DNA from 4 places in the Staphylococcus epidermidis genome. Region 3 is predicted to be linked to each of the others. Evidence: predicted binding sites of a transcription regulator. Region 3 holds the regulator's gene; each other region holds the start of a gene.
The links. The regulator Rex, encoded in region 3, represses fermentation and respiration genes when NADH is low (regulators of the CRP and FNR family bind a similar motif). The targets are predictions, from matches to a motif close to TTGTGAAATATTTCACAA.
Positions count from the first base shown of each region.

Region 1: a site for Rex is predicted at 1,470-1,487, ahead of adhE (bifunctional acetaldehyde-CoA/alcohol dehydrogenase). Genes of this name have one in related genera too.
Region 2: a site for Rex is predicted at 1,293-1,310, ahead of arcA (arginine deiminase). Genes of this name have one in related genera too.
Region 4: a site for Rex is predicted at 2,424-2,441, ahead of nirB (nitrite reductase large subunit NirB). Genes of this name have one in related genera too.

Region 1 is NZ_AP019721.1:2,025,642-2,029,714, reverse strand. It holds gene adhE (bifunctional acetaldehyde-CoA/alcohol dehydrogenase) at 1-1,449, opposite strand, end outside; gene FNL83_RS09925 (diacylglycerol/lipid kinase family protein) at 1,848-2,771, opposite strand; gene FNL83_RS12110 (hypothetical protein) at 2,981-3,124, opposite strand; gene FNL83_RS09920 (peptide MFS transporter) at 3,426-4,073, opposite strand, start outside.
Region 2 is NZ_AP019721.1:75,667-79,739, forward strand. It holds gene arcA (arginine deiminase) at 1-1,234, opposite strand, end outside; gene FNL83_RS00390 (arginine repressor) at 1,503-1,949, opposite strand; partial or broken gene FNL83_RS12160 (type I restriction enzyme endonuclease domain-containing protein) at 2,521-3,203, shown strand; gene FNL83_RS00410 (universal stress protein) at 3,474-3,905, opposite strand.
Region 3 is NZ_AP019721.1:872,654-876,726, forward strand. It holds gene FNL83_RS04285 (ABC-F family ATP-binding cassette domain-containing protein) at 1-1,150, opposite strand, end outside; gene FNL83_RS04290 (redox-sensing transcriptional repressor Rex) at 1,498-2,133, shown strand; gene FNL83_RS04295 (hypothetical protein) at 2,279-2,560, shown strand; gene FNL83_RS04300 (YeeE/YedE family protein) at 2,646-3,698, shown strand; gene FNL83_RS04305 (sulfurtransferase TusA family protein) at 3,750-3,974, shown strand.
Region 4 is NZ_AP019721.1:554,681-558,753, reverse strand. It holds gene nirB (nitrite reductase large subunit NirB) at 1-2,296, opposite strand, end outside; gene FNL83_RS02575 (sirohydrochlorin chelatase) at 2,734-3,453, opposite strand; gene nikA (nickel ABC transporter substrate-binding protein) at 3,703-4,073, shown strand, end outside.

The sequences.
Region 1 (4,073 bases), 1.2 Mb from region 3:
CATCTCTGTCAAATACATAACTGAATTTTCTTCAAAATAAACTTTAGGTGGGAGTTTAAACCATTGCATATTATTACGACGTTTTGCTATTGTTTTAATATTTAATAAGTCTACTGCGCTTACATTATGAGAAATAGAATTTCTACCATATGAACCACAACCTAACGTGAGTGAAGGAATGAGTTCATTATACATATTTCCAATTCCTCCGACAGCAGAAGGTGTATTTACCAATACACGGCAAGCTTTCATTTTTAGACCGAATTTTTGTTGTAATTGACTATCCTCGGTGTGAATTACAGCAGTGTGACCTAAACCACCAAATTTTAATATGTCTTCACAAATTTGTAGTGCATGTCCTGTTGATTTTGCAGTTACCATTGCGAGTACAGGTGATAATTTTTCACGTGATAAAGGATAATCTTTTCCAATTCCATCAATTTCTGCGACTAATAATTTTGTTTTTTCTGGAACACTAATTCCTGACAATTTCGCTATATCTACAGCAGATTTACCAACTATATCAGGTTTAACTGCAGTTTTATCTTCATTCATGATGGCATCTTCTAATTGTTGTAGTTCATTTTTATTAACAAAATATGTTTGGTGTAATTTGAATTCTTTAACGACGTCAGTGTATACTTCTTTATCAACAACCATGACTTGTTCAGAAGCAAAAATCATACCATTATCAAAAGTTTTAGAACCAATGATATCATTAACAGCACGTTTGATATGAGCAGTTTTTTCAATATAAGTAGGAACATTACCTGGACCGACTCCTAATGCAGGTTTACCTGTCGAATATGCGGACTTTACCATTCCAGAGCCTCCAGTCGCTAGAACTAAAGCAATATCTTTATGATTCATTAATTGTTTAGTTGCCTCAATTGATGGCACTTCTATCCATTGAATACAATCTTTAGGAGCACCTGCTTTTGTTGCAGCTTCTAAAATGACTTTAGCAGCATATTTTGATGATTGTTGTGCACTTGGATGAAATGCGAAAATAATTGGATTACCTGTTTTAATAGCAATCATTGCTTTGAAAATAGTTGTAGATGTAGGGTTGGTCGTTGGTGTCACTCCACAAATCACGCCTATAGGTTCAGCTACATACGTTAATCCTTTTTGTTTATCTTCACCTATGATACCTACTGTTTTATTGTCTTTGATTGAATTCCATATGTACTCTGAGGCATATAAATTTTTGATAGCTTTGTCTTCATAAATACCTCTACCTGTTTCGTCGTAAGCTAGTTTAGCTAAATGCATATGCTGATCAACAGCAGCCATGCTCATCTGATGTACAATGTCATTAATCTCATGTTGTGATTTTTTAGATAGTTCTTTTAGAGCTTCTTGTCCTTTTTCTGCTAATGAATCAATCATTTGTGTGACTTCATCTTTGTTTGATTCATATGTATTTTTTTTAGTTACAGATAACATATACAACCACTCCTTAGATATTGTGAAATAATTCACAAACATTATAGTACAGCTCTTTCCAAATTAAAAGAAAATACAGACTATTAAAGAGTCAATTGTGATGTTTATATGAACACATTTTTAACCTATATATTTAGTCGGGGTTGAGGTGTAAGACTTGATGCAATGGGAACAAGACGTATTTGGTAGTTAAAAAAATCTATTTTTAAAAGAAGTAAATTTTAAAAAAATTATTGTAAGTATTCTTACTAAAAATAATGAGGGGTGTTGTAATGAAATTATCGTCTCACCCGACTAACGATGTTATCAGTTTATAAAATAAAAAACTGAGACAATCATTTATGTCTCAGTAGCTCATGCTTTAAAAATAAATTGATAAAGAATAAGTGAAATTTATATTAATTATTTTGTTCAGTTGCAGTAAGAAGTTGTATCGCTTTGGGTAATACTTGAATCTCAATTGGTGTTTCTAAATTAATTTCGCCATCAATATCCACTTTCATACTAGGGTTTGTTGAGAGTGTGATGTGCTTACCTGATATGTGATCAATACCTTGTGTGATTTCGTTCCAATTCATACTATCACGTTTTTTTAATATATCATTCAATATATTTAGTGTTTGATCATTAAATACAAATGTGTTTGCTCTTCCATCTTGTGGCGATAAATCGGTTAGCGGAATTTGTCCACCACCTATATTGGGACCGTTTGCTATTAACATCATCGAAGTATTGCCTTCTTTTGTTTCACCATCAACAGTCAATGAGAAATCAAATTTAACAGGATTTAATAACGTTTTAACGGTTGATCCAATATAGCTGAATTTACCGAATATATCTTTAGAACCATCTTGAACATTCTCTGCATTTTGTACTATTAAGCCAAGTCCAACGAAATTAAGTACATATAAGTCGTTCACTTTTAACACATCATATGATTCAGCATGTGATGTTAATAATTGCTCACTAGCTGTTTTAAAATTAGGGTGCAGTTGAAGTGTTTTTGTAAAATCGTTAAAGGTACCACCTGGTATTACACCGATTGGTAAATTTAACTGATACTGCATAACGCCATTTACTAGTTCATTAAGTGTACCATCTCCACCTAAAATAAATAAAACGTCTACATCAGAGCTATAATTTTCATTTTTAATAGATTTACAATATTTAATAATATCGCCTTTATTTTCACTGAGTTGAAGAGAGAGGTGTTTACACATTGAACTAAGAGATTTTGCAACTTCTCCTATGCCATTATGTATATCTTTCAAACCGCTATGTTCATGATAGAAAAGAACACCATGGTTATACGGTTGTTTCATAAATATATACCTACTTTCGATAAATAGTTTGTGTAATTAGATTGTTTGAACTTTCCTTTATGTTTGATTTACATTATAAATTAAAATTTATGGTATTGAAACTTAAGTGTTCTATAAAGATAGATGTTCCAAATAAAATAACATAAATTTAAGAGTAAGAATATTAAGTTGGTAAAAATTTATGTAGACATATAATATTATTTTTAATATCATTTTGGGATGCTATAATGTTGCGCAACGATGCTGTCTGAATTCAGTACCTGGAATTTTTTTACAATATCATTCACATATTGTGACATATCATGTGTGGAGATAATTACTGAAGTTTCCATTGGTAGAGTATGTTTAGTCATATGATAATTTTTATACATAAGACACCCCGTTAATTTAGTTTATTGGTATTTATTAAATTATACGAAAGGGCCTTATTTTTTAAGTATTTCAATGTAAAATTACATATAAACACAAAGTATTTTGGTGAGACTCTTGAGGGAACAGGACAAGTTGAAGACTATAGGCTGAAGTTGTCCGCTAAGAAACCAAGCCAACAATACAAAGTATTATAAATAAAAAGCCAGTAAATGAATTTATAAAAAACTCATTTACTGGCTATTTTTCTAGGATTTATATTCTATCCACATTTTAGTGTAATGATTAACGAATACCTTTCATTGCTTTAGAAATCTTAGGAATAAACGCTAATATAATTAACGTAATCACGGTTGCAACAACACCTAAGAAGATAAAGTAATTGGTTTGACCAAGTGGTTTAATTAATTTAACTAATGTACCGTTAATGGCCTGAGCTGAAGCGTTAGTTAATAACCAAAGGCTCATCATTTGTGCGTTAAATGCCTTAGGTGCTAATTTAACTGCTGCACTACTACCAGTTGGAGAGAGACAAAGCTCACCAATAACACAGATAACGTATGAAAGAATAACCCAGTTAACTGAGAATTGTGTATCCCCATAAATATGACCGATTGCTCCCATAAGTATGTAGGATGCGCCTGCTAAAATAGTACCAATTGCAAACTTAATAGGTAGGCTAGGTTGTTTCTTTCCTAGCTTTTGCCATAAAAGAGTAACCACGGGTGCAAATAATAAAATAAATAATGGGTTAATGGTTTGGAAAATAGCTTCACCAAAATGTGTTTTCCAACCAAATAAATTTAATTTCATATCAGAGTTTTCAATACCATAGATATTTAATACATTAGATCCTTGTTCTTGAATTGACCAAAATAACATGCCTAAAATGAATAACGGAATAAATGCTTTTACTCTTGATCTTTCAGTATC
Region 2 (4,073 bases), 800 kb from region 3:
AAATATCTTCTCTAAATAACGGCTGACTCATACATCTTGGGCCTCCGCGTCCACGTACAAGTTCACTACCAGTAATTTCAATCACTTTAATTCCTTTGTCGCGTAAAAGTTGGTTTGATACATAGTTGCGATCGTATGTCACCACAACCCCTGGTCGAATACATAATGTGTTTGAGCCATCATTCCATTGTTCACGTGCACCATCAATAACGTCGCCATTACCTGTTGGAATAAAGTCCACTTTTTCTACTTCTAAAACTTCAGCAAGTGTTTCACGTAACTTGCTAGAACGAGTAATTTTTATATCGTCCTTACCATCATTTTGTTCTATGGTAAATATATTCATATTATTTTCTTCTTTAAATATTGCTGCATGTACTGTAAACTTATCGTAGTCAATCATAGTTAGTACTGTATCTAGGTGCATAAATGTACGTGTATTAGGTATTTCAATAGCTACGATTTTTTTAAAACTTGTGTTTGCATCTTTGAAAATATTACGTGCTAACTTTTCTATTGCTTGAGCTGATGTACGTTCTGATATACCAATAGCTAAAACATCTTTCGATAATACTAATTCATCTCCACCTTCAATATTAAATGGTGAGTTACGATCTAACCATACTGGTACATCTTTATCTTTAAATCTTGGATGATGTTTCAGTATATATGTCATAAAAATAGATTCTCTACGTCGTGCTCTCCAATACATTCTGTTAATTGTCATTCCTCTACCAATTGAAGCTTGGGGATCTCTTGTAAAATAAAGGTTGGGCATTGGATCTAAGTAAAATGGATATCTATCATCCATATATTCTACTAAATGAGTTGTTTCAAGTTGAATTTCTTCTTTACGTACGCCAGCCATGATTTTATTTACAAGTTCTTGGTCAGATAACTTTGAAAAGAATTCTTTAATTTCAGTTTCATGACCTAATATTGTCTTTTTAGATTCTGTTAATATATCGTTTATGAAGTTCTCGCGTACTTCTGGCTCAGTAATAGATTCTGCTGCAAGTTTTTCTAAATAAACTACTTCGATTCCTTCATCTCTCAAAGTTTGAGCAAATTTGTCATGCTCTTCTTGTGCAACTTTTAAGTAGGGAATATCATCGAATAATAAACCACTTAAATGATCAGGTACTAAATTTTCTAATTCTTTTCCTGGTCTTTTTAACAACACAGTTTTCAATTTGCCTATTTCACTATTTACTTGAATGGGTCCTTGTACCATTTCAAATTCCTCCTTTGCTTTATTACATTCACATTATAAAACGCTTTCAAAAAACATCGTGTGATTTAATTCACAATTGTTTAGGGAGGGTTTTCACATATATAGATTTATTCAATGCAAAATTTTGTATGAATATGTATTTTGTACTATATAATAGTGAATAATTTGAAAAATCTCATTGTTAAAACCTTATCTTATTCAAACAAAAAGATTTTTTACTCATTTTTTTGTATTAGTAATCATTCCTATTAATATAATCATTTAATTTTTAAGGGAATAATTGATAACAAACAAATTCTGCTATTTCATTTGAAGAAGTCAAAATCATCAAAGTATCGTTACCTCCAATAGTTCCTAATATTTCTTTCATTTGTAATTGATCTATGTAATAACTTATACTTTGAGCAAAGCCAGGAGATGTTTTTATTAAGACATAGTTATTTAGCGTTATAAATTCAATAATCTCATCACTAAATATTTCTAATTGTTTTTTTGCACTTAATTGATTTGTTTGATTTATTTTCTTGTAAATATACTTTTTATTTTCAACAGGGATTTTGTAAATTTCTAATTCTTGTAAGTCACGAGAAATAGTTGTCAAGCTATAGTAAACTCCAAAATGTCTTGCCATGTAATCCACTATTTGTTGTTTTTTATTAAACTGATTCTGTTGTATAACAGTTAAGATAAGATTTAAACGTTTTTCTTTTTTCATTTTTATTAACCCCTTTATTATTTTTGATTATGAAATAGATTTTAAATAACTGTATAAAAATCACTTATAAATATCAATTTACAAATAATTTTGAAATAGTGGATGCTTTAATTATAAGTAGATTATTTTACGCTTAAAAGGAGAGATTAATTAGAATAGATTATAGTTATCATAATTATAAAATCAAAATTTTAAGTAACATTAATGAAATATAATAAAAATAATTTGCGTAATAATAGCGAAATGTGTAAATTGTAAATGTCAGGTAATAACAAAACATGTTAGGTGAGAATGTCTTACAGTTACATTTACTATGTATAAATAAAATAATAACATTAATAGTGAGAGTTAGGTAATAACCACAATATCTCATAAAAGAAGTTTGGAAAAAGGCATTGAAATAAAAAGTAGTTTATAAGTTGAAGATATTTAGGTATGTATTAGAGCGCTTTATAAATAAATAGGTTTATACATAGAATTACAAAAATAATATAAAAATAGAATCTAATACATGATAAAGAAAGGGTTAAAATAATCTAGTTCAACTTTTGGATTAGTGGTTGTATTTTAACTTGATACAGACTATTCTATTTTTTTTCTAAATAATGTGATTCAAGATATGCTATATCATCTTGATTAATCTAAATTTAATTCAGAGAAAAAGTCTGAACGTTATTATAATTATACGATTTCAAATACGATGGATTATGTGATTAGTTTAGGTGAAGATGAACGTCAACGTTTTATTAAAACGGTCACAGAATGAGGAAAAGCCTTTGCGCTTTGTGATACAGAACCGAAAGCGCAAAAGCTCAATGATGAAATTGTCTTCTTTAAAGCCGTTAAAGCAGGACTTGTTAAATTGTTACAACCATCAAAAGAAGGAAAAATATATAAGACACTTGCTAAAGTTGAAGCAGAGATTAATCATCTTGTGTCACAATCTGTGGTTACGGAAGAGGTAAAGAATTAGGGTTAAATTCTGACAAAATTGATTTTTACGATACTTTAATCTCACATGAAACAGAAAAAGAAGTTATAGGTGATAAAAATCTTAGAGCAATTGCCCATGAATTAACAAAAATTGTGAAAGAAAATATGACTGTAGATTGTGATAAGAAATCAAGTAGTAGAGTTAATAAGAGGAGATCAGTAAAAAGATTATTGAAGAAATACGGATATCCATCTGACTTAGAAACAATAGCAATCAATCAAGTGGTTGAACAAGCAGAGATGATGGCTAGTAATCAGTAAGAAAAACTAATAAAACATACTAAGATTAGCTATGAAAAAATCTATCGTCATAGATTTCTTCATAGCTAATCTTAGTATGTTTTTAGAAAAGAAAATTAGTGAAAAAACTTTACTTATCATTTATTAGTTCGGTGTGCTCATATCACATCATAATATAAGCTATTATGCCGAGAAAATTTTAATAAAAAAATAAAAAAAACCTAAATACTCTCTCGATTTGTGAGAAAGTATTTAGGCTTTTTGAATTAATAAATTTCTTACTTCTTATGTTTATTTAACAATTAGTACTGGGACAGAACTTCTTTTAGCAATCTTATGTGTAACATCTCCTAAAACATGTTTAATATTCAAATCGACTCTATGATTACTCATAATTACTAAATCAAATTCACCATTATTTATATCTCCAGAAGTAATTTTTTCTAAGATTGTATCTTTAATATGCCCAAAATCTACATCTATTTTATATTGAATATCTCTTTTTTCTAATTCACGTAAAAATGGAGTGAGTTTTTTTTCTTTTTCTCTAATAATATCTTCTTTATGCTTATTATAATATTTGACACTAATTGCAAGATCATTTTCTGTTACAACGTGATAAATTACAACAACTGAATCTTCATCGATGACTTTTTCTAAATAGTCAGGGATAGCACTAAAATCATTTTCGAAATCATAGGGTAATAATATATTTTTGAACATCTACACCAGCCTCCTATTACTTATATACCCTGAATATATATGCTTATTCTGATTCTGTTGCAAAGTAAAAAATATAGCTAACCACTATTTGAAATTTTAAGATATTTTTTTAGAGCATTTAGAGATATTTATAGAATAATAAACAGGTTAAAAAGTAATAGGATTAAT
Region 3 (4,073 bases):
CACCTAGTTTATGTTGTTTTTCAGCAATTGTTTTTATCAATGTTGTTTTACCAACACCATTTGGACCAATGATAGCTATATGATCCCCTTTAAAGATTTCGAGGTTTATAGGTAGTGTAATAGGTGAGTCGTAACCAATTTTTAAATCATGAATGTGCATCACATCATTACCAGTATTACGGTCGAAGCCAAATTGTATATTTGCACTTCTAGCATCTATCATAGGTTTATCAATACGTTCCATTTTTTCCAATGTTTTACGTCTACTCTTAGCCATGCCGCTTGTAGATGCACGAGTAATATTTTTTTCTACAAAGGTTTCTAAACGCTTGATTTCTTCTTGTTGCTTTTCAAATTCTTGCATGCGTTTTTCGTAATACTGATTACGTTGCTTTATAAATTGCTCATAGTTTCCTACATAGTGTTTTACATTTCCTAGAGCAACATCATAAACTTGAGTTACAATTTTATCTAAAAAATATCTATCATGACTGATAATTACAATTGCCCCTTTAAAGTACTTTAAGTAATCCTCTAACCACTTGGTTGTTTCCATGTCTAGATGGTTAGTTGGTTCATCAAGAAGGAGTAAATCGGGTTCTTTAAGTAACATTTGAGCAAGAGAAAGACGTGTTTTTTGACCACCACTAAAATCATTAATAGGCTTGTTGAAATCGCTTTCTGTAAAGTTAAGCCCGTGCAGGACTGTTTTAATTTTACTCTCATATTGATAACCATCTAATTGCTCATAACGATTCGTTAAAGTTTCATATTTTTCAATATGTGATTGATATTCATCGGATTCATAATCTTGTCCATTTCGTGCAAGCCAATCGGTTTCATCCTTAATTAAATTTTCAATTTTCTTTATATGTTCAAAAGGCTTAGACATTTCTTCAAAGACAGTAGCTTCTGAATTGAGTGTCATTTGCTGAGTTAAATAACTCATTGTCAAATTTTTGATTTTTGATATTCGACCACTATCGTAATTTTCCACACCTGCTATGATTTTCATTAATGTCGATTTACCAGCTCCATTACGGCCTACTACGCCGATTCTTTCGCCAGTTTTCACCTCAAAATTAACATCTGTGAAGATATCTTCACCATCGAACGATTTGGAGATGTCATTAAGTTGTAAAAGTATCATTCGATTCTCACCTTTCTATGTATTTGAAATAGGTTTAAACTATATATAAAGTATTTGTTTTTGAATATTTAAATTTTTGTTAATTCTATATTATCGAATTTTAAATAGAAAAATAAATTGCGTACGTTATCTTGAAATGATGTTAAACTCAATTACTTCTATTCTACAGTATTCATAGAACACATGAAACTAGGATATTTATTTTTAAAAATTAATAATGTATAATGTTTAAGTATTCGTTGTAGACAATTATTTGTATTATGAGATGACATTCCACATATGTTTTAACTCATTTACTGATTTTAATGATACATGCATAATATACGCGAAAAAGGGGGGTTAGATATATGCCAGATGATTTTAAAATTCCTCGCGCTACGTTAAAACGTCTACCTTTATATTACCGATTGGTCAGTATTTTGAAAGGTAAAGGTATAGATCGTGTTAATTCTAAAACAATAAGTGAAGCACTACAAATTGATTCAGCTACAATAAGAAGAGACTTTTCATACTTTGGTGAATTAGGAAAAAAAGGATATGGATATAATATAGATAGTATGCTTGAATTCTTTAAATCAGAATTAAGTGAGAGCGATCAAATTAAAATTGCCATTATAGGTATCGGTAATTTAGGGCGTGCATTACTTACATATAACTTTTCAATACATGATGAGATGACAATTACTGAAGCTTTTGATATTAGACCAGATATTATAGGTGAGAATATCGGTGACGTTGTGGTAAAACATAGTGATGATATCAAAACGACATTAGAATCAGAAGATATTGATGTAGTCATTTTAACAACACCAGATAATGTGGCACAACAAGTAGCTGATGAACTTGTTAAAGCCGGTGTTAAAGGTATACTAAACTTTACGCCACGTCGAATTAAAACACCCCAAGATGTCCAAGTACATCATATTGATTTTGGTATAGAGTTACAATCATTATTGTTCTTCATGAAAAATTATAGTAAATAATTAATAAAAATCACATTAACATAGTACTCTCAAGTGAGAAGTGAGAGTGCTTTTTTTATATTAAACAGTTACAATAGATTATAAATACGAAACTTTTTAACAAAAATTGTAAGTTGATATTTATTGTAATGGGAGATTGAAACAAATGACTCAAGAAATAAATTGTAATTTCAAATCACATATTCCCAGAATAATGACAGTTCCCGGTATATTGTTAATACATGAAAATAAGTTGGAGTTTAAGGCATATAGTCAAAACAATAATCCATTCAATATTCAATTCGAACTCTCTAGCATTGTGCGGTATAGAATATCGAAAGGGTTATTAGGAAATAAATTGTTTATTTATTATTCTGACCAGGAGTGGTATAAATTTAGTAACTTATCTAAGAGTGACTTAATCAAACTCACAAAATATTTATATTAAAACATAATAAATAAAATTAAGAATTTGCAAAATATAGTCCTTTCTACTATAATACCTTAGTATTTATATCGGAAAAGGTGATAAAATGGTGTGGACAATTATAAGCGGATTAGTCGTTGGCATATTGCTAGGATTTGTAATGCAGAGAACAAGATTTTGTTTAGCTGGTGGATTTAGAGATATGTACGTTCAAAAGAGTAACAAAATGTTTTATGCATTGCTTATTGCTATTACAGTCCAAAGTATTGGTTTACTTATTCTAAAGAACTTAAATATTATAGAGGTTCCAGCAGAAACATTTCCAGTTATAGGAACTATTTTGGGATCCTTCGTTTTTGGAATAGGGATAGTATTAGCTGGAGGATGCGCGACAGGAACTTGGTATAGGGCTGGTGAAGGGTTAATTGGAAGTTGGGTGGCATTAATATTTTATGCATTGACTTCAGCCGTAACTAAAACTGGGGTACTTCTTCCAATAATGAATCAAATAAATAAACCGACGCAAGTCAGCACAAGTATGACGAGTACAACAGGTATACCACAATGGATTCTCGTCATGTTATTAACTGTAATTACAATATTTTTAGTTGTGAAAACAATTCGAAAACCTAAAATAATGGTGCCCCAACTTAAACAAAAATATAGTGGTATTAGACATTACCTATTTGAAAAAAGATATCATCCATTTGTTGCTGGCATTGCAATAGGTTTTATTGCTCTACTTGCTTGGCCTATGAGTGAATCTACTGGGAGAATGGGTGGCTTAGGTATAACAACACCATCTGCAAATCTTGTAAATTATCTTATTTCAGGAGATTTAAAATTTATTGATTGGGGTGTGCTTTTGGTACTAGGTATATTCATAGGTTCTTATATAGCTGCAAAAGGGTCTAAAGAGTTTAGATGGAGATTGCCAGATATTAAGACAATTCGCAATAGTGCGCTTGGTGGTATATTTATGGGATTTGGTGCTTCAGTTGCAGGTGGTTGCTCTATCGGTAATGGTTTAGTTGAGACAGCTACAATGAGTTGGCAAGGATGGATTGCTTTAGCCTCTATGATTATTGGTGTTTGGTTTATGAGTTATTTTATTTTTGTAAAACCTATGAAAAAGTTACAACAAGTATCTCAAAGCTAAGATTGGTTATTCTAATGTGACATTAGATAAAGTGAATGAGGAGGTATATCAATGGTATACGAATTAGGAACAGTAGGGATGGTTTGTCCATTTCCTTTAATAGAAGCACAAAAGAAAATGAATGAATTAAATCAAGGGGATGAATTGAAAATCGATTTCGATTGCACCCAGGCTACGGAAGCATTACCTAATTGGGCTGCAGAAAATGGATATCCAGTTACAAACTATGAGCAACTTGATGATGCATCATGGACGATTACTATTCAAAAGGCATAAAAATTTATAGTTATAAAGTTGATAAACAGATTTTTTGAGGATAGGAAATTAAGCAAATTTAATTATAGATGTGATTGACGAGAAAAAAGTTAAATTAAG
Region 4 (4,073 bases), 320 kb from region 3:
CTTTTTGCTTTTCTTGATTTAATAAGACATTCTTGACATTTTCAAAGCCCATACGTTCTAACCATGGTGCTGTTCTTTCAGCGTAAACACCTGTTTCTCTGTAATACTGCATGAGGGCACCACATAATTGAATCACTTCATCTTCGGTTTCAACTGTCGTTAACAATTTACCTACAGTAACATCAGTACCACCATTACCTCCGATAAATATTTGGTAGCCATTTTCAACAGATATGACGCCAAAATCTTTAACACCAGACTCTACACAACTTCTCGGACAACCTGATACTCCCATTTTAAATTTATGAGGTGTATCAATATATTCAAATGTTTTTTCAAGTCTTATTCCTAGTCGAGTTGTGTATTGTGTACCAAAACGACAAAACTCTTTACCAACGCAACTTTTAACAGAACGCGTCTTTTTACCATAAGCAGAAGCAGAACGCATTCCTAAATCTTTCCAAACTTGTGGTAATTCTTCTTTCTTCAATCCATATAAACCTACACGTTGCGAACCTGTTACTTTAACAAGTGGTACGTTATACTTTTTAGCAACTTCTCCTAATCGAATGAGTTGGTCAGCATCTGTAACACCACCGCGCATTTGAGGAATCACTGAGAAAGTACCATCATTTTGTATATTTGCATGATATCTTTCATTAGCGAAGCGAGAATCTTTTTCGTCTCGATGTTCAAAAGGATAAACCATATTTAAATAATAATTAATTGCAGGTCGACATTTAGGACAACCATCTTTATCTTTGAAATCAAGAACGTGTCGTACTTCTTTTGATGATTTGAGATTTTTAGCCCTGATTTGAGTTACAATTTGGTCTCTTGTTAAATCAGTACATGGACAAATACCTGTTGGTTTTGCAGCAATAAAGTCGTCACCTAATGTATATTGTAATAACTCACCGATTTGACCTTTACACTTACCACATGAATTACCTGCTTTTGTTGCTTTAGTCACTTCATCTACAGACGTTAAACCTTTACTTGTAATAGCATTGACGATTGTTCCTTTATCAACACCATTACATCCACAAATCGTTTCATCATCAGACATATCAGCAATAGATGTCCCCGCATCTTCATCACCTTTATGCAATAAAGAAACAAGTGTATAATCTTCAAGCGTTTCATGTTTTTTCATCATATTATAAAATCGTGATCCATCATCAGTATCACCATACAAGACAGCACCAACGACTTGACCCTGACTTAAATACACTTTTTTGTAGATATTGTCGACACTATTAAAAATTTCCACACCATGGACATCTTCATCTTCAACAATTTGCCCTGCACTATATAAATCACAACCAGATACTTTAAGTGAAGTGAAAGTAGTAGATCCTTTATAACCTTTTGTTTCTTTACCAGTTAAATAATCTGCTAGCACTTTGCCTTGTTCATAAAGTGGCGCCACCAATCCATAAACTTTCCCATCATGTTCGGCACATTCACCGACTGCATAAATATGAGAATCAGATGTTTGCATATAATCATTTACAACAATACCTCTATTGACATCTAATCCACTATCTTTAGCAACTTCAGTATAAGGTCTGATACCAACAGCCATAACTACTAAATCTGTTTCAATCACCCGACCGTCAGCTAATTTAATAGCTTCAACATCTTTATCACCAATGATTTCTTTAGAATTTGCTTGAAGTTCAATCTTCATACCTTGCTTTTCTAAATCCGCTTTAAGCATTTCTCCGGCTTTACGATCCAATTGCATTTCCATGAGCCAATCAGCTAAATGAAGAACTGTCACTTCCATTCCTTGATCTAGAAGTCCTCTGGCACACTCTAAGCCTAGAAGACCTCCACCAATGACAACTGCGCGTTTTTTCGTTTGGGCAATTTCAATCATTTTATTTGTATCATCAATTGTTCGCCATCCAATGACACTAGGAAGATTTGAACCTGGTATAGGTAATACAAAAGCTTTTGATCCAGTAGCGAAAATACAAATGTCATACTCTACTTCAATACCTTTAGAAGTAGTAACTATTTTGTTTTCTTTATCAACTTTTTCCACTGGATCATTATTTATAAGTTCAATATTATTCTCTTGATACCAATCATAAGGATTCATAATTGTATCTTCGACGGTCATTTTCTTCTGTAAAATATTGGATAACATAATTCTGTTATAGTTCGGATAAGGTTCTTTCCCAATAATAGTAATATCAAATTGTGATTGTGAACGTTCTAAAATCTCTTCTATCGTTCTTAAACCTGCCATACCATTACCAATCATTACAAGTTTTTGTTTTGCCATACTTTAATGCCCCTTTTATCAATATAAATTTTTAATACAAAACACAATGTAACTTTATAAAAGGTCAGAAATTTAATCATTTTGTATTTCTCTTTTCAAGTTCATCTTATAACAAAACTTCAGTTTTTTGTGATGTAATTCACATTTAAAATTAAAATCGGGGATTTCCCTAATGGCATGGATATGGTTTTCTAGGATGAAATTGAGGCCAAAATTAAAATATATTATTAACTATTTTATAATATATGTTGCAATTGAAATTACACTTTACGCTGTCATTTTAAACCACAAACTATTTTATAATGAGCTGCATTCATTATAGAAATAATATCATCAAATATTAAGGGGAATGTAACAATGAATTGTGTTACATTCCCCAACCTTAACGAATCATATCATTTATTTTTTGTAAATTCGTTTAAAATAATTGAAATATATTAAATATCTAACGCTTCAAGTCTTTCTCTAATAATTAATCTTAAAATTGGATCAAAGTTAATCGATGGCGTAATGTGTAATTGACTATGCAATGTCATTTCACCTAAAAGACGTTTTACTTTATTCACCAATCTACCATCAAATAAAAATAATGGGACAATGACTAACTCGTCATATTGCTCTGAGATTTTATCTAAATCATTTTTAAATGCTAATGTCCCATATAAAGCTCTTGCATAAACAGGATGATGACTATCAAGCGTTTTAACAAATGCTTTTAATTCATCATGTGCTTTCGTAAAACGTCCACTTCCATTTCCATGGGCAATTACTATAGTTGCTTTGGTTGAACCTTCACTGACTTTTTCATCAGCAATTCTATTTTCTACTAATGTTTTCATATATGGATGTGTACCAAGAGGCGCACTCATTTTACTATCAATTTGTGGATATCGAGCTTTCATCTCTTTAAGTATTTGTGGAATATCACTGATATAATGCATTGCACTAAAAATGAGTAAAGGTACAATACGAAATTTTGTAATTCCTTGCTTAATCATCTTCTCCATTATGATTTCAAGATTTTGTGTTTCACTTTCTAAAAATGCTAACTCATAATAATATTGCTCATCTTTTAATAAAGTTCCGATAAATTCTTCTAAAGCTTCATTCTGATTTCCTTTTCTCATGCCGTGAGCGACTAGAATATTACCTATCATAATTATCCCACCCTTTTGTATTATCATTATTACGAATAATTAAATCACATTTGTGTACTAATGTATAATGTAGCATCTTAAATAAATATGCTAACATAGTTGTCAAAAATTTTATTTTTTTAATTATAAGTTATATAATAAAATTCGTTGAGAGTTTACAAATATAATCATGCCAAATGTATTTATATTTACTACATAATTACATTTTTAAATATCTCAAATAATTCATATTTAGAGAGGATTTCATTTATGAAAAAATTGATTACTCTTATTGTCATGATATCTTTTGTTTTAGCGAGCTGTGGGGGCACATCAAGTACAGACAAAGACACCCTCAATGTTGAAATACCTTTGAAAACTAAATCAATTGCACCTTACGAAACTGATATCCCAGTTAAAACAGGTGCCTTGGAATCGCTTTTTAAAATGTCGAAGAATGGTAAAGTAAAACCTTTATTAGTCAAAAATTATCATCAAGTATCTGACAATCAACTAGAACTCACTTTAAAAGATAATATTAAATTTCAAAACGGTCATCATTTAACAGGCGAAGCTGTAAAACGCAGTCTCGAAGAAGGAATGAAAAAAAGTGATTTGTTAAAAGGATCACTTCCTATTAA